2 regions of the Paenibacillus ihbetae genome follow, and region 2 is predicted to be linked to the other one. Evidence: a T-box and tRNA genes for the amino acid it is inferred to sense, from the RefSeq annotation. Region 2 holds a T-box; the other holds one or more tRNA genes.
What was found. The T-box of region 2 lies ahead of trpS (tryptophan--tRNA ligase). A T-box ahead of a tRNA ligase gene usually reads a tRNA of that ligase, here a tRNA-Trp.
Positions count from the first base shown of each region.

Region 1: it has a tRNA-Trp gene. The T-box ahead of trpS (tryptophan--tRNA ligase) is inferred to sense a tRNA for this amino acid. The anticodon was not compared.

Region 1 is NZ_CP016809.1:4,215,656-4,224,461, forward strand. It holds rRNA gene BBD41_RS18680 (23S ribosomal RNA) at 1-464, shown strand, start outside; tRNA gene BBD41_RS18685 (tRNA-Asn) at 672-747, shown strand; tRNA gene BBD41_RS18690 (tRNA-Ser) at 753-844, shown strand; tRNA gene BBD41_RS18695 (tRNA-Glu) at 861-935, shown strand; tRNA gene BBD41_RS18700 (tRNA-Val) at 1,002-1,077, shown strand; tRNA gene BBD41_RS18705 (tRNA-Met) at 1,107-1,183, shown strand; tRNA gene BBD41_RS18710 (tRNA-Asp) at 1,213-1,289, shown strand; tRNA gene BBD41_RS18715 (tRNA-Phe) at 1,356-1,431, shown strand; tRNA gene BBD41_RS18720 (tRNA-Thr) at 1,450-1,525, shown strand; tRNA gene BBD41_RS18725 (tRNA-Tyr) at 1,530-1,615, shown strand; tRNA gene BBD41_RS18730 (tRNA-Trp) at 1,623-1,696, shown strand; tRNA gene BBD41_RS18735 (tRNA-His) at 1,717-1,792, shown strand; tRNA gene BBD41_RS18740 (tRNA-Gln) at 1,811-1,885, shown strand; tRNA gene BBD41_RS18745 (tRNA-Gly) at 1,894-1,968, shown strand; tRNA gene BBD41_RS18750 (tRNA-Cys) at 1,980-2,053, shown strand; tRNA gene BBD41_RS18755 (tRNA-Arg) at 2,065-2,138, shown strand; tRNA gene BBD41_RS18760 (tRNA-Leu) at 2,146-2,225, shown strand; gene BBD41_RS18765 (hypothetical protein) at 2,654-2,953, shown strand; gene BBD41_RS18770 (PspA/IM30 family protein) at 3,024-3,698, shown strand; gene BBD41_RS18775 (PspC domain-containing protein) at 3,701-4,192, shown strand; gene BBD41_RS18780 (PspA/IM30 family protein) at 4,194-4,880, shown strand; gene liaF (cell wall-active antibiotics response protein LiaF) at 5,055-5,699, shown strand; gene BBD41_RS18790 (sensor histidine kinase) at 5,750-6,823, shown strand; gene BBD41_RS18795 (response regulator) at 6,807-7,451, shown strand; gene BBD41_RS18800 (YwmB family TATA-box binding protein) at 7,551-8,339, shown strand; gene zwf (glucose-6-phosphate dehydrogenase) at 8,477-8,806, shown strand, end outside.
Region 2 is NZ_CP016809.1:3,469,818-3,478,623, forward strand. It holds gene BBD41_RS15420 (YhgE/Pip domain-containing protein) at 45-1,223, shown strand; gene trpS (tryptophan--tRNA ligase) at 1,418-2,401, opposite strand; T-box leader at 2,450-2,734, opposite strand; gene BBD41_RS15430 (hypothetical protein) at 2,854-3,117, shown strand; gene BBD41_RS15435 (sigma-70 family RNA polymerase sigma factor) at 3,192-4,784, shown strand; gene BBD41_RS15440 (SDR family oxidoreductase) at 4,902-5,666, opposite strand; gene BBD41_RS15445 (MerR family transcriptional regulator) at 5,889-6,737, opposite strand; gene BBD41_RS15450 (hypothetical protein) at 6,946-7,635, shown strand; gene BBD41_RS15455 (DUF418 domain-containing protein) at 7,639-8,541, opposite strand; gene BBD41_RS15460 (hypothetical protein) at 8,554-8,733, opposite strand; gene BBD41_RS15465 (ABC transporter permease) at 8,738-8,806, opposite strand, start outside.

The DNA of each region.
Region 1 (8,806 bases), 750 kb from region 2:
GGATAAAAGCTACCCTGGGGATAACAGGCTTATCTCCCCCAAGAGTCCACATCGACGGGGAGGTTTGGCACCTCGATGTCGGCTCATCGCATCCTGGGGCTGAAGTAGGTCCCAAGGGTTGGGCTGTTCGCCCATTAAAGCGGTACGCGAGCTGGGTTCAGAACGTCGTGAGACAGTTCGGTCCCTATCTGTCGTGGGCGTAGGAAATTTGAGAGGAGCTGTCCTTAGTACGAGAGGACCGGGATGGACGTACCGCTGGTGCACCAGTTGTTCCGCCAGGAGCATGGCTGGGTAGCTACGTACGGACGGGATAAGCGCTGAAAGCATCTAAGCGTGAAGCCCCCCTCAAGATGAGATTTCCCAGTATGTAAGACCCCTTGAAGACGACGAGGTAGATAGGTTGGAGGTGGAAGTGCAGTAATGCATGGAGCTGACCAATACTAATCGGTCGAGGGCTTATCCTACAAGCTTTCTGAAAGAAAGCTCGCTACGGAAGCATAGACAAAAACCCACCAAAGTGAAGAAGAGCTTCGCAGCTGATTCCGATTACTTTGGCGGGGCCCGGAAAGATCTGAGGATCTGAAGGGACATTGCTACGGATTCTAATCAACGCAAAGACGTTTCGTATCTAGTTTTCAGGTGATCAAACCATCACTTGAATTGAATAATGTTCCCTGATAGCTCAGTTGGTAGAGCACTCGACTGTTAATCGAGTTGTCACAGGTTCGAGTCCTGTTCGGGGAGCCATTTATGGAGAGGTGTCCGAGTTGGCCGAAGGAGCACGATTGGAAATCGTGTAGGCGTCAAAAGCGTCTCGAGGGTTCGAATCCCTCTCTCTCCGCCACTATTATTTAAAGCATGGCCCGTTGGTCAAGGGGTTAAGACACCTCCCTTTCACGGAGGTAACAGGGGTTCGAATCCCCTACGGGTCACCATCTTTTCTTTAAAAAAGACTTGATTTTGTTGCCGGTTATCTGGTATGATAGAAATCGCTTTGTTGCGGAGGCTTAGCTCAGCTGGGAGAGCATCTGCCTTACAAGCAGAGGGTCGGGGGTTCGATCCCCTCAGCCTCCACCATAAATAACATTGTAACCCTTTTATAATGACGCGGGGTGGAGCAGTTCGGTAGCTCGTCGGGCTCATAACCCGAAGGTCGCAGGTTCAAATCCTGCCCCCGCAACCAATTATATCGCATATGCGATAGTGCCTCGTGGAACTGTGGTGTAGAGGCCTAACATGCCTGCCTGTCACGCAGGAGATCGCGGGTTCGAATCCCGTCAGTTCCGCCATTTTTTAACTTTTGGGATGAGATGAGTGTCCGATATGGGATTCGTCGAAGTTCACGAAGAGCGTAAGGCTCGGTAGCTCAGTCGGTAGAGCAGAGGACTGAAAATCCTCGTGTCGGCGGTTCGATTCCGTCCCGAGCCACCATGTTTCACAATTGCATACGCCGGTGTAGCTCAATTGGTAGAGCAACTGACTTGTAATCAGTAGGTTGGGGGTTCAAGTCCTCTCGCCGGCACCACTATGGAGGATTAGCGAAGTGGCCAAACGCAGCAGACTGTAAATCTGTTCTCTTACGAGTTCGGTGGTTCGAATCCATCATCCTCCACCAGTTTTATAGGGGCATAGTTTAAAGGTAGAACAGCGGTCTCCAAAACCGTTAGTGTGGGTTCAATTCCTGCTGCCCCTGCCAATCGAAACTTAATAAATATGGCGGTCGTGGCGAAGGGGTTAACGCACCGGATTGTGGCTCCGGCATTCGTGGGTTCAAGTCCCATCGATCGCCCCATATTACAAAAAATCATATTGGGGATTAGCCAAGCGGTAAGGCAACGGACTTTGACTCCGTCATGCATAGGTTCGAATCCTATATCCCCAGCCATGATTTCTGCGGACGTGGCTCAGCGGTAGAGCATCGCCTTGCCAAGGCGAGGGTCGCGGGTTCGATTCCCGTCGTCCGCTCCATTTTCATTTCTGGCGCCATAGCCAAGTGGTAAGGCACAGCTCTGCAAAAGCTTTATCCCCAGTTCGAATCTGGGTGGCGCCTCCATTCACTATTCTGTGCCCTTAGCTCAGCTGGATAGAGCGTTTGACTACGAATCAAAAGGTCAGGAGTTCGAATCTCTTAGGGCACGCTTTTATGCCGGTGTGGCGGAATTGGCAGACGCGCGCGACTCAAAATCGTGAGGGAAACCGTGGGGGTTCGAGTCCCTTCACCGGCATCATCCAAAAGGAATGCAAGACGATTATCGTCTTGCATTCCTTTTTTGCGTTTCTCGTCTTATCGTCTTATGATCGGCTGGTGAGATCACGTTCGACCGGATTAGACGCTTTGGAGCGGAAAGTCGGGCTCGGCTAACACGGTTTTGAATGAATGAACACGTTCTTGGCTGGATCGAATACGGTCCGGATGGAATGGACGCCGTCTGGATGGATTGGACAAGGTCTGAATGCCATAAGAGTAGTAGGAAGTTCGGGCTGCTTTAATGGGCCAGGAACGGTTTGGACGCAGGTCTATAGAGGGCCCCGACTTAGGTCTAGGTGCAAAAACCGTCCGCAGTCCGTTTTAGTGAAACGTGAAATTACCTAGAATAGAGTCATAAGGTTGAACACATAAACAACGATCAAACGACAGAAAGGCGGTGTATAAATGAGATATTCGAGAGGAAACGGATTAAGTCTCCTGCTGATTGGTCTAGGAGTTTTGATTCTTCTGGGTGTATTCGCTCCTCTGCTCGGATGGTTGTTCAGTCTTTTGCTTCCCGTCCTGATGATTGCTTTAGGATATTACGGAATTCGGCGAGGCAACGCTCTGATCGGGTGGATTATTCTTGGTATCGGCGTCATCTGGTTGATGGGTAAGCTGTCTTGGCTCATCGGTCCGGTACTCGGTATTATCCTGATCATCTACGGGGTGTCCCGATTCAAGAAGGGAAGACCGCGCTACTAATGGCGATACAGGATGACGAACAGCTGAAGCTAAGGATAAGAAGTTGATAGAAGAGGAGGGCTAAACCTAAATGAGTGTTTTCAGACGGATACGAGACATTACCGTTGCAACCTTGAACGAAAGACTCGAACAGAGTCAGGATCCGGTTCGATTGATCGATCAGTTCCTTCATTCGACAAGACAAGACATCACGGAAGCCGAGAAGCTTCTGCAGCAATGCCAAACTCACTCTCGGCAGCTGAAACAGCAGGTTGACCAAGCCGAGACCATGCGGGATAAGCGTGAGGAGCAAGCGCTGCTTGCGTTGAAGGCCGGTGAGGATCATCTGGCCAAGCTGGCACTTCAAGAGAAGCTGATCTATGAAGAAAAGATTGAACAATACCAGGGCTTGTTATCTACCAGCCTGGAGTCGCTGAGAGAGATTGAAGAGCAGCTCGGAGAGCTCCGCATGGAGTATCAAACCGTATACAGCAAGCGACAGTACTATGTTGCCCGGATGGAGACTCTCCGTCTGCAGCAGAAGATGAATGAACGTACCGGCGCATACGGCGGTCAAGATGTTCCAAGGATGTTCAACCGGCTTGAGGATCGCATCAGCGATTGGGAGCTTGAAGCCAGAAGCTTGCGCGATTTACGCCGGATGGGCCAAGAGTACGTGGAACAGGCAGGCAATACCGTCTCTTCCGTGCTCGAGAAGGAACTCGCCCGATTGAAGCAAAAGCTGAATGACAGCGGAAAGGAGTAACCATGAGTAGATTGTACCGTTCTACCCGAGACAAAATGTTTACCGGGTTGATCGGCGGCATATCCGATCATTTCGGAGTCGAATCGACCATCCTCAGAATTATATTTGTAGTCAGTATCTTTTTCACTGGCGGTACAACACTATTAATTTACCTGATCGCGTCGTTGGTTGTTTCCAAAGAGCCGCCGTATTATCACGATCCATACGCACCTCATGGAGGACATGGAGGATATCGCTTCAATGATGCACCCGGACCCGGATATAACGGCTATAACGATAACTATGGTCGTCAAGGATATCCGAATGAAGGAGGCGGCTTTGGACCGAGATATGATCGCCCCGGCCGGCCAGATCCAGGCTATGGTCCCCGAAATACCGTATCCTCCGATTCCGGTCTGGATTCGATGATGCAAGACATCGAGAAGAAGGCATTGCAAAAAGAAATTGAAGAGTTGAAGAAAAAACTATCGGAATATGAGAAGGGAGATAAGTAACATGGGAGTATTTAAAAGAATTAAAGATATGACAAAGGCGTCGGTGAATGAGCTGCTGGATAAGGTAGAGGACCCGATTGTAATGCTGAACCAATATCTGCGCGACATGGAAGCAGAGATTCACGAGGCTGAGGTAACGGTAGCGAAGCAAATGGCGAATGAGCGCCGGATGAAGCAGCGCGTGGATGAGGCGGTTAAGATGGCTGCACAGCGCGAGGCGCAAGCCGAGCTGGCTCTGAAGAACGGTCAAGAAGAAGTGGCACGCAAGCTGCTGGAGGAAAAAATCTACTTCGATCAAAAAGTTACCGAGTACTCCGAGCTGCACCTGCAATCGGAATCCCAAGCTAAAGAACTGGTTGCCCAGCTTCACCAAATGAAAGACGAGTTCTACAAAATGCGCAACAAGCGGAATGAGCTCGTAGCTCGTGCGCAAATGGCCAAAGCGAAGAAGCAAATGTCTCAAGTGAGCAGCCTGCATACGATTGAGAGCGGCAGCGCTTCGATGGGCTTCCACCGCATGGAAGAGAAAATCATGCAAATGGAGGCAGAAGCGGACGTGCTTCGCGCACCATACCGTCCGAACAACGCGGCTTACACCAGCCCGGTGGATGCCGAGAAGCAGCTGAAAGTCGATGAGCAGCTGGAAGCGCTGAAGAACAAACTGAACAACACCTCGAAATCGGAGTAATTGTTCAGGAAACTTAGCAAAATAAATGAAAAACCGTATGCGAAATTCCGGGTTCATATGATATGCTATACGGATGAAGGTGCCCGGGTAGCATAGGACAAAGCCATACCGTGAGGGGCTCCTCACGGATATGGCTTTTCCGGGCTTTATATTTCGTCATCAAGGAGGTGCGACATGGATCGAAACCGCTGGATCGCAGTAGGGTTCATCTGTTTAGGTTTTATTATGCTCTTCGGCCGATGGTTCGGTTTCTTTACCATTGTCGCCCTGTTGCTCATGTTTGCAGGCGTGCTGCAGGTCCGCACAGGCCAAGTGAAGAGAGGCTACATTCTGCTCGGTGTCGGAGCTGTCATGCTGATGCTGGAGCATCTCATGCTGATTATCGGCGTCAGCCTGATCTCGCTTGGCATTTTTTACGGAAAATCCAGACGGGCCCATGGTACGACCGGCTACGTCCAGAAGCAGAGTTTTATGTCCAACTTCGATTGGGACCAGTCACCATGGGTGATGCGCAGTCTGAGCATATGGCATGTGCTCGGTGAAGCTGATGTGGACCTGTCCCTGGCCCTGCCGGAGGAGCGTCATACGGTTATGATGTTTCACGGGCTGCTTGGGGATATCGATCTGATGATCCCCGATTATTATGGCGTGGAAATCGAGGCCTTCATCCTGTTTGGATCGATCCATATCGGCGACCGGAAGGAGACGGGCATCATCAACCGCGTACGTTATCAAACTCCCAACTATGAAACGAGTGAATATAAAGTGAAGTTCATTGTTTCGTATCTAGGCGGAGATTTGAATATACGAATGACGTAAATGACTTATTCATACATTGGATTTTGGAAACCAATCAGGAGGGTTGCCCCGTGGAAACGGAAAAAAAAGCAAACATCATAACCCGTAGCATGCGCGAGGGAGCCCTTCTGGGATTGGTTGTCATGCTGATCGTGTTGTACTTGCTGTATACATACGGATACTTGCAGCCGTTTGAGACCTGGAAGGGGCGGATTGAAGCGATGATCACCATCGTGCTTCTGCCGGTTGGTCTTGGCGCTATTTATGGGTTTTATCAAGGATATCGGGTAAAGCGAAGAATTGATCTTGTACGGGAAACGCTGGTAAGCTGGGAGAAGGGGAGTCTGACCGATGTGATGCCGGATATCGGCGAGGACGAAGTGGGACGCCTGGGCGAGCAGCTTGTGCGCATCAGCAAGCGCTGGGAGGACCAGGTATCCTCCTTGCAGCGGCTGTCGACCAATAACGCCCAGCTGGCGGAGCAAGCCCGGGTGACGGCGATCGTCGAGGAGAGGCAGCGACTGGCCCGTGAGCTGCACGATGCGGTGTCCCAGCAGCTGTTCGCGATTTCGATGACCGCCACGGCGGTGGGAAGGACGCTGGATAAGGATTTTGACAAAGCCCAGCGCCAGGTGGCTCTGATCGAGGAAATGTCGGCGGTCGCCCAGTCCGAGATGAGGGCGCTTCTGCTTCATTTGCGGCCGGTCTACTTGGAGGGTAAAGCCTTGGAGCAGGGTCTGCGGGATCTGATCAAGGAGCTGCAGATTAAAGTACCGATGGAAATTACGTTTGAAATGGACGAGGATATTCACTTGGTGAAGGGGATCGAGAACCATTTGTTCCGGATCATTCAAGAAGCCATGTCCAACACGCTTCGCCATGCCAAGGCGGACAAAATGGATATCCGCATTCACCGCAGGCAGAATACCGTTCGGGTGCTGCTCCGCGATGACGGTGTCGGGTTTGAGCTGGATGACAAGAAGCAAACCTCTTACGGTCTATCGACCATGCAGGAACGGGTCACGGAGATTGGGGGCTCCATTCAGTTTATTACCGCCCCCGGCAAAGGAACGCGCATAGAAATAACGGTACCGCTCATGAATGAAGAACGCAAACGGGGGGATAGCGATGGAAACACCGATTAAAGTGCTGCTGGTGGACGATCACGAGATGGTCCGGATCGGCCTGGCTGCCGTGCTGGGCACGGAGGATGGGATCGAGGTGGTAGGCGAGGCCGGCAGCGGCGAGGAAGGCATCCGGCTCGCTCAGGAATATCAGCCGGATGTGGTGCTGATGGATCTGGTGATGGAGGGAATGGACGGAATCGAGACGACCCGGCAGCTGATGAAGCAGTTCCCGAACCTGAAGGTGATTGTGCTGACGAGTTACCTGGACGACGAGAAGATGTATCCGGTGATTGAGGCCGGCGCCTTCAGCTATTTGCTAAAAACATCCCGGGCCTCCGAGGTTGCGGACGCCATACGCGCAGCGGCGCGCGGGCAGTCGGTTCTGGAATCGCAGGTCGCTTCCAAGATGATGAACCGTTTCCGTCATCCCCAAAACGAAGCCCCGGCGCATCAGGATCTGACGGATCGGGAAATGGAGGTTCTGCGGCTGCTTGCCCAAGGCAAATCGAATCAGGATATTGCCGATGAGCTTATTATTGGAATCAAGACGGTGAAATTTCACGTCACGAATATTTTGGGCAAGCTTGGCGTTGAGGATCGTACCCAAGCAGCTATATATGCGTACAAAAATGGGTTGGCTGAGTAGAAGAGCCGGCTCATTTTTTTATGCCCGCTTGTATATTTTCCTCCCGAATCGGCGATCCTTTTACTAGATTGATAGATTGTACGGGGAGCGTGACGAACGGTGAGGAGAATATCATTTCAAATCCTGGGGATGGTTATGGTGCTGTGCGGCTTGATGGGAGTGCTGGTCGGATTTACGGACGTAACATCCGGTCCGCTGTCTAGAAGTGTCCATGAGACCCCGGCCGCAGCCGCTCAGGCAGAGAGGGATTTGCGGCTTCTCCTCCAGCTTGGTCGGGAGCATATGGCTTCAGACATTCGCTTCACCGTCAAATTGCAGGGGGAAGCACAAGCGGGCACAAGGGATCAAATCATGGATTCCGCTGAACGGGTTGCACAGGCGCTCGGCCTTCCTGCAGTTACTGCAGGGAGCGTGCATGGCAGCGAAGTGTTCCGAACCGAAGGGCTTATCGAGGGCCTTCCGGTCCAGATGGATTGGGCGCTTACCCAGCATGGGGGAAGCTATATACGGGTGATGCTGACCGCCGAAGGGGAAGAACAGGCCGAGCGGATGATTGGGATGCAGCAGCGCGTGCTGGATGAGCTGGCTCATGCTGGCGTCGACGCCGCGACGAATGCCGCTGTTCAAGGCTACAGCCCAAGGGAAGAAGGAGCTGCCGAGACGATCGGCCGGCTTGAAGGAGATCTTGGCCGGACGTTGGCGATGCGCATGGTGGAGGATTATGAAGACGGAAACACGGTCAGTCGATCCTATGAAGCTCCAGCGCTGGGCACATTCGTCAAAAGCGGGGAGCAGCCGATTCATATGCAGCTGGCAGTGCATGAAGATTCGATGAAGAAAAGTAGTAGAATCACGATCGGATTTCCCGTCATTACAGTAGAATATTGAAAACAGGTTCTGAAACTATAATGAAAAAATGCGGAATGAGATAGCATAGTTGAAATGAATGTGCTAAAATGTCATCAAATCAAAGAAAGTCCAGATGCATAAAAATACACTATATTACATAGAAAGAATGAGGAGCCATGGCTGAAAAACAAAATCTAGATACATTGAAGGCACCGGGAGCGGTATTTTTCATCTTTGGAGCGACCGGTGATTTGGCAAGACGTAAGCTGTTTCCGGCGATCTACAGTCTTTATCGTGAAGGGAAACTGGATGAGGATTTTGCAGTAATCGGCGTGGCGCGTCGTCCGCGCACCCAAGAGGAATTCCGCGAGGACGTTTACCGTTCCATCCAGGAATTCTGCCGGTACAGCTCCGAGCAGGATCAGGAGTGGAATGCCTTCGCGCAGCATTTTGAATATAAATCGTTAGATATTAACAATATCGACGGCTTCCGTGAGCTTCGCGAC
Region 2 (8,806 bases):
ATCATTAATCAACACAATGTTCATTATAATAGGGAGTGGTGGATATGGTTTTTTTTAAGCAAAAAATGCTATGGATTGGCGCTTTGGCAGTCCTTCTGGCGTTGACGGTTTTCGGCGTTGCCATGATGGGCTCGATCGTAGGCGCAAAGCCAAAATCTCTGCCAGTGGCGCTGGTCGTGCTGGATCAGCCTGCAGCGCTTCCGAACGGGGAGACGCTTGCTGTGGGTGAGAAGATGAAGGGAATGCTGGAGCAAAACACGCAGCTGCCCGTTCGGTGGGAGATCGTAGCTTCGGAGGCGGAAGCTAGGGAAGGGATGGATGCACAGCAATATTACGGAGCGTTGGTGCTTCCGGAGAATCTCAGCTCAGGCATGCTGACCCTTCAGTCTCCGGCTCCCAACCCGGCTGTCATTCACATACTGGTAAACGAGGGGATGAATGCCCAAGCGTCCGCCGTGGTCAAGCAAATGCTTGGGCAGGTGCTCAAGATGGCGGGGTCGCAGCTATCCATGCAGGCGTTGGACATGATCGGTTCCCGGACGGAGGTGCTGCCAGTGGCAACGGCTCAAGCGCTGCTAACCCCATTTGTGGTTCAAGAGGAGATGCTCCACCCGGTCGGAGCTAATCACGCAAGCGGCAATGCGCCGGGACTGCTGACGCAAATTCTATGGATCGGCTGCCTGATTATTAGCTTGTCCTTGTTCCAGGCGCTGCAGAGAACGACAGCTGATGGCAGCACCAGGGGAATTGCCATCTTGCTGCAAGGGGCTTCCGGTCTGCTGTTGGTTGGTCTGGCCTCCGGTTTCCTGGTGTGGATGGCTTCCTCCTGGTACGGCATGGAGCTTGCGAACGGGGGCGGCGTTTGGCTGATGCTGTGGCTGGCCGGGTCTGCCTTTTTCCTCCTGCAGTCCACTCTGCTTAACTGGATGGGACTTCCGGCTATGGGGATCCTGGTGCTCCTGATGTTCTTCTCGATGCCGCTTCTCAATATGGCGCCGGAGTTTCTGCCGCAGGCCACGCAGGATTGGTTGTACTCGTGGACCCCTCTTCGGTTTGCCGCATCGGCGCTCCGGGATGTCATGTATTTTGACGGATCGGCATCCGCAACGGCAAATCATACGGTACTATGGGCTATCGCCGGCGGTTTCTTGGTATTGCTCTTAGCTTCGATGGTGAAGAAGGGGAGACGCTCGGATAAAGGAAAGTCGGTTGCGGCATCGTAACATAAGCGGATGAGCGCTCGAGATAGCACATGGAAAAGGAAACTATACGATGGATTACTGGATTACGGAGTGGTCCTTCATAAGAGGTTATGGACGGGGATAAGTACGATGTAACGGTTGAATGATGCAGGGCGCCCCTTGATCTCAATCCTAAAAGCAGGATGCCGATATCAAGGGGACGCCCTGCGGTGCTTTCAGAACGTGACAAATCCCATCGCTTTCTTCGCGGCAAGCAGCGTCTGGCCGGCAATTTCGGAAGCACGCTTCGCACCGTCCGACAGGATCAGATCAAGCTCGGCGGAATTCACGATGCGGCGGAATCTCTCCTGGATCGGCTGCAGCTTATCAATGACCACTTCGGCCAGTTCTTTCTTGAACGTGCCGTATCCCTGGCCTTCATACCGCTTTTCGATGACAGGGATTTCCTCCTCGGAAAATATGGAATACATCTCGATCAGATTGCTGACCGCCGGCTTCTGCTCCCAGTCGTACCGAACCTGTCCGTCCGAGTCGGTTACGGCTTTGGAGAACTTCTTGCGGATATCCTCCGGCGTATCCATCATGTGGACACAGCTGTTTCTGTTCGGATTGCTCTTGCTCATTTTCTTGGACGGATCGTCAAGACCCATAATGCGGGAGCCAATATCCTGAATAATCGGCTCAGGCATCGTAAACGTGCGGCCATACCGGTTATTGAACCGATCGGCCAGATCGCGGGTCAGCTCCAGATGCTGCTTCTGGTCATCGCCGACAGGCACATGCGTTGCCTGATAGAGCAGCACATCGGCAGCCATCAGGACCGGGTACGTGAACAGGGCGGAGCTAACCGTATCCTGTCCGGCGGATTTCTCCTTGAACTGGGTCATCCGCTTTAATTCCCCGAAATGCGCCTGCGTCTCCAGCAACCAGCCCAGCTGGGCGTGTTCAGGGACCTGCGATTGCAGAAAAATCGTTGCTTTGTCGGGATCGATCCCCGATGCGATATACAGCGCGGCAATGTCCCGCGAGCGCTGGTGCAGCTCCTTGGGATCCTGATAGACGGTCACTGCATGCAGATCCGGCACAAAGAAATAGGAGTCATACTCATGCTGCAGCTTCACATATTGACGGAGCGCGCCTCCATACCCGCCAATATTCAAATCCCCGCTTGGCTTGATGCCTGATAATAATCGTTTCATCACACACCTCCTGATCGTTTGCGAACAACACAAAAACACCTCATCCCTCTATGGGACGAAGTGTAACTCCGCGGTACCACCCGAATTCGACCGTACAGCCGCTCTTAACCATGACACGGGAGGAATGGGGAAGGGGAACTACGCCATTCTTCCTGTCATATCTCCCATGATAACGGAGGAGAGCCGTCAAGGCCTACTGCCCCGGCATTAGCCGAAGGTTCGGGTTGAAGCGAGAAGATCCATTCACTTATTCCGGGGTACCGGGCCTCGCACCATTCGCCGGTTCGCTTGGACCTCGAAAGATAAGCTACTATTTCTTCTCCTAGCCGTGTGGTATGTTGTTCTTGAAATCATCTGTGCAGCTCTTTTTCGAATGAGAAGAGAGAACAAGATGATTTGATGAGTATCATCACACAGGTGTTAGGCGAATGTCAAGAGTGTGAGGAGGATTCATGTTGAAGGATCAGGATACGGCGATTCTCGCTGATGGATTAACCATACTGTCGCAGTGCAGACGGGAAACGGGGGATATTTGGCAGGCCCATTACGGAGCGGCCTCGATTGCGGGTTATTTTTTTGCAAAGGCAAACCGGTTGACCGGGAAGGTCGAAGAGGCCGTGGCGGTGGAGAATCGGAGGATTGGAACCGGGTTTCGGAAGCGCCGGCGAAGGCGATGGAGAATTTCCGGTCGATTATCCATCCGGTTCAGACGATAATTTCTTGAAGAGAGGTAACCTTTTTCACACAGATCGGCACTTAAGGGATAGAGACACCGGGAAAGGAGGGTTAGATGAACGTGTTTCAGTGGATTGAGGAAGCCCGGCAGGGCAGTGCGGAGGCTCAGGAAAGCCTGGTCCGGCATTATACCGGAATGGCGCTGGCCGTAGCCTACGATAAATTGCAGGATCCCCACTCGGCGGAGGATGCCGTGCAGGAGGCCTTTACGGAGGCTTTTGCAAATCTGCATAAGCTGCAGGATCCCCGGCGTTTTCCCGGATGGTTCAAAGTGATCGTTGAACGGCAGTGCTACAGGGACCTGCGCCGCAAGCAGCTTCATGCGTTACCGCTGCATGAGATGGAAGTTCCGGCTTCCGACCAGCGGAGCCTGGAGACGGTTGTGGAAAAAAAAGAACTGATCGGCCAGCTGCATGCCACGATTGGGGGGTTGCCGCCAGGCCTGCGGATCGCAGTCCAGCTCTATTATTTTCAAGGCTACAGCCTGCAGGAGATTTCGCAATATCTGGGCATATCCCTGGCAGCTTTGAAGAAGCGGCTCTTTGATGCCCGGCGGAAGCTGAAGAACACGCTTCATGTAGCCGACTTTGTATCGGTGTTCACCGATCTATATGAGGGAGGCAGGCGTATGCTGCATATTGTCAACGGAGATTCAGTGGGGGATAAGCTGAAGCAAGGGAACATTCAAGGGGATATCCTGGTGTGGAGAGAGCTTTATTCGTTTGGCCCGGTCTTTCCGAAGATGGACGAGCCGGATTATCGCAGAACGAGAGCTCGCTATTTGGAGCAAACGCTCGGGATTCCGCAGAAGGAATATATCGAGACCTGCGAGTTGCAGGAGAAGAAGCTTCAGGATTATCAAAAATATGATGAAGTCGTGCTCTGGTTTGAGCATGACCTGTTTGACCAGACCATGCTGGCCTATTTGCTGCATTGGTTTAAGGAGAAGTCATTGGGAAGTACGAAGCTGAGCCTGCTGTGCATTGGCGCCTATCCGGGCATTGAGCTTTTTCGCGGATTGGGGCAGCTCAGCACGGAGCAGCTCGAGACTTTATCGGGCACATGGCACGCGATTGGAGAAGACGAGCTTGCGCTCGGCAGCATGTTGTGGGAAGCCTATACCTCGGATCGGCCAGAGAAACATCAGCGCATGCTGGAGGTGGATTCCTCGGCACTGCCTTTTGCAAGGGATGCATTCGAGGCCCATCTTGCCCGGCTGCCCTGGGTGGGCAATGGGCTCGGAATCATCGAGCAGACGACGTTAGAGGCTGTAGCGGATGGAGTTCATCAGCCGTATGAGTTGTTCCGAAGGGTAGGAGACCAGCTCCATATGCTCGGCATGGGGGACCTGGAATTCTGGTATTACCTCGCGAGGATGACGGAGGGAGCGGCCCCCTTGCTGGTTATTGACGGCACAGCGCCGTTTCCGGACTTCAAACTGGCTGTACCCCATTTCCAAGATCGGGTGCTGCAAGTGACGAGTTTGGGGCATGAGGTACTAGCCGGCAAGACCGACTATGCTGGCAACGGAACGATCGATAAATGGGTAGGAGGCTTGCAGGTTCGAGGGAAGAATCCGTCATGGCGCTGGGACCCGGAGCGAAAGTCGGTTGTGCGGATGGGCGAATCCGATGGAACAACGAATTGAGGGGAAAGAGCGACCTTGATTGGGCAGCATATTAACGGATCCAATTAACAGCAGAATATAGCATAAGGGCTATCCTTCTTGGCGTTACTGCCGAGCAAGAATAGCCCTTCTTCACAGTTACAGATGAGAACCGCCGGTTGCGTCAACCATTTGTCCCGTTACCCAGCGCCCGTCGCTTGATGCCAGAAACGCTACGACATCCGCAATATCGGATGGCTGGCCGATTCGGCCAAGCGCGGACATCTCCGCGGCATGCTGCTGTCCTTCCGGCGTATGCAGCCAGGATGCATTCACGTCGGTGTCCACAATCCCTGGAAGCACCGCGTTCACCGTAATTCCGCGCGGTCCCAGCAGCTTGGCAAGATGCAAGGTAAACGTATTGACCGCTCCCTTTGTGATGTTGTAGGCCATAATATGCGGATAGGCGATCCGCGTCACGCCGGAGGAAATGTTGACGATGCGGCCGCCGTCGCGCAGGAGCGGGAGGGCCTGTTGGACGAGGAAGAACGGAGCCTTCACATTAACGGCAAGGAGCTCGTCAAGGCCCTCCTCGGTCGTCTCTTCGAAGGTGCTTGAGGTTCCGATGCCTGCATTATTCACCAGAATATCGAAACGGGTGTCTCCCGTGATGCGAAGCAGCTCCTCTTCCAGTGAATGAATAAGCCCTTTGGCTCCGTCTACCGATTTCAGGTTGGCGCCTAAGGCGACAGCCCGCCCGCCCTGATTCTGAATGGTCTGGACAACCTCCTCCGCTGCATCCCTGCGCGTTCCGTAATGAACAGCGACCAGTGCCCCTTCTTCCGCGAGCCGAAGCGCAATTCCTTTGCCGATTCCTCGGCTTCCGCCTGTAACCAATGCAATTTTGTCTTCCAAACGTTTCATGAAAACCCCACTCCTCTTGTTTGATTTAAAGCTACTGTACACTCTCCTGTTAAGGGGAGAGTCAAGAGGGGAAGTTAGAATCTTTTTCGAAAGTTATTTTATGAACAAAACAGACATGCGCGATTACTGCTGCTGCGAGCACGTATGGAGGCAAAAGGAGGCTCGCTCTAGGCGTTAGTTATAGTCTGAATCACCGCCCCCGGCAGGGTCTCCGGCATTCTATCACGATATGGAAGGGTCATACTCCGCATTACCTAGCAAGGGAATAAGCAATTCGGCAGGGCGCTTCCTGCCGTAAATATCTTTATCCGAAGTGAGATAGATTTCGCGGATCGGCTCCCGGTCCGATTGAACGAGTCTTTGGGACGAAATCCATGCCTTGAGCTCGGGTATGACGGGACAGCTATAGCCGTACGGATCACAATGATGGAGAAGAGAGGCGGCAGTTTGCAGCTCCGGCAGGACATACACACGCACCCGGTCATTGGAAGGTATGTCCCTGGTTATGGGGAGGGCGACCTCCATGTCTGCCACATCGGCATTCCCGCCTGCCTCGTCATGCCAAAGGATGATAAGCTGTCCGGCTTCCTCTTCGCCTTGAAGAGCGGCATATTTCGTAATTTCATCGAGCAGGAGGCATAGCTGGCTGCGAGGGATTTGGTCACGAATCGAAGCAACGCGCTGAGACGGGACCTTCCGGGTTCGGAAGGATTCCGCGGGATTCCCCGTCCCGATGTGCTCCAGGCGGGACATTCTGCTATTGACCTCATCCAGCTGCAGCTGGAGACTTTGCACCGTCTCCTGAAGCTCCTTCATTTTCTCGGAAAGCCTGTCTCTAACGGCATCGGCTCTTATATTGTCTTCCAAAAACGGCCTGAGCTGTTCCAATGTAAACCCCTGATCTTTGTAGGCGGCAATCCGCTTGACGGTCAGAAGCTGCTCCTCGGCGTAATAACGGTATCCGCTTTGTTCATCCACGTGGGCCGGCTTGAGCAGGCCCAGCTCGTCATAATAGCGCAGTGCTTTGATGGACAGTCCGCTGACCTTGGCAAAAGCGCTGATCTTCATCATCCAATATGCCGCCTCCTTGCGATGTAGGTTTTTTAACCGTGTGGATAAAGATATCATATCCCGCTATTCAGCGGACGTAAATGGCCCGGTTTCAGTGGAATCAGGCATATCTGATTGAATGTCCGCGACAAAATCTTAAACTTCTAGTTTCAACGCAGAGCGGGAAGTATAAGGATAGGTAGACGAAGAAGCAGGGAGGGAACCCCTCATGAGCAAATGGAAGAATACATCACAGGGCAGCCGGTATGCGGGAATCAGCATTTTATTGGGAGGAGCGTTGTTTGTTACAGCTACGCTGATGCACCCGCCGGCTACGGATCCGTGGACGGGGCATCATGTCATATCGATGATTCCGGACATGCTGACCTATTGGCAGTGGGATCACAGCCTGATGCTGGCGGCCATATTATTGTGGCTGGGAGGACTGTCGCTCGGGGAGGCCGTGGCCGGCAGAAGCCCGGCTGCGATGCTGGCTTCCCGCTTGTTCATTGCGGCGATCACGATATGGGTGCTCGTACTTGCGATGGAGTTAACCGTTCTTCCGGTCCTGGCCAAGGAGTGGGGTTCGGTACAAGACCCTGGGACAGCCGCCTTGGGTGTGGGATTATTTGCTTTCGGCATTATGGCAGGCGACTTTGCCATGATGCTGGCCTGGATCGGAGTAAGCCTGCTTGGCCTAGCATTGCTCGCTGAAGGCAATATGAAGCCCGTCTTGGCATGGATTGGCATAGCGGCAGGAGTGTGGGGAGCGATTGGAATACCTGCGGCACTGCTGCTTCCGAAATTAAGTGTGATCATCTACCCGGTCACCGCAGGCCCTGTGTTTATATGGACGATACTTTTCGGGATTTACATGATCACCCGGCGGCATCTACAAAAAAAAACAGGAGACCTATAGGCCTCAGGCCTGCGGGTTTCCTGTTTTTTTGCGAATCGGCACGAGGGTCCAATAGGTCCCGCACCGCCACAACCATTCCAGAGGTCCGTATTGGAACCAACGCATCCACAGGTTGCTGATGTTGATCTGGAAGACCACAATCCCTAGGGAAACGAGCGAGGAGACGACATACGTGCTCGGGGATACGTTCCAGATCATGCGCTGAATTCCTACCAAAAAGACCGTTTGGCCAATGTAATTGGTAAGCGCCATCCGGCCGTATGCCTGTAAGGGCCGCAGCATCTTGGCACCTATGCGGGTATGCCCAAGCATTAAGAGCGAGCTTAGATAAAATAAGGATACGATAGGGCCCGTCACTACCCCGATGTGTGCCAGCGTGAAGGCTGCTTCCATGGCGTGTGATGGCGATTCGCCTTCCAGCGTAAATAGAAACGGGGGCATCGGCCCGGGAGGCGCTGTCACCCACATGGCTCCAATCGCGATGACGGTTCCGATCAATGAAAGCAGCCAAACCAGGCGCAGCTTACTCAATCGTACACCCTTGCTGATCGCTTCGTGTAATCGGAATTGGCCCGCGGCTAGCCCCAACAGGATCAGAAACGGGATGGTGAGCAGCTTGATTCCCATGACGGCCGCAACTGTAAACCCGACCGCTCCAATGCCAAGATTAACTCTCCTTGGCGCCCAATAGAGGGGAAGCAGAAGCAGACCGACAATCGCATAATGAAATAGGGCCTCCCCCGATTGATACTGTTGATGTATGAAGCCGATCAGCAGCAAAATCACCAACCGGCGGATATACAGCCAGAGCCTTGGCTTTCCTCCTGCTACAGCGCTTCGGGATAGGAACAAGAAGAACCCCAGGCCGAACAGGAATGTGAAGATGGTGTAGAATCGGGCCTCCACGAAAAAGTTAAGCTAGCGCTGCAGCCAAACATCCGCCGCGGTCTCCGGCGTGGCGATCAGCCAAAGCGCCAATACATTAACAAACGGCAGACCAAGCAGCGCAAAACCCCTTAACTGGTCTAAAACGTGCAATCGTCCCGTTCCAGTGGCAGGCTGGCGTTTCATCACGGTCTCATTTTTTACTGTAGCCATTGAGTTACACCATCATCCTATTCACAGACTTGATGTAACGGGCTCGGGCGATCAGGAAATAGATCGACTGGGC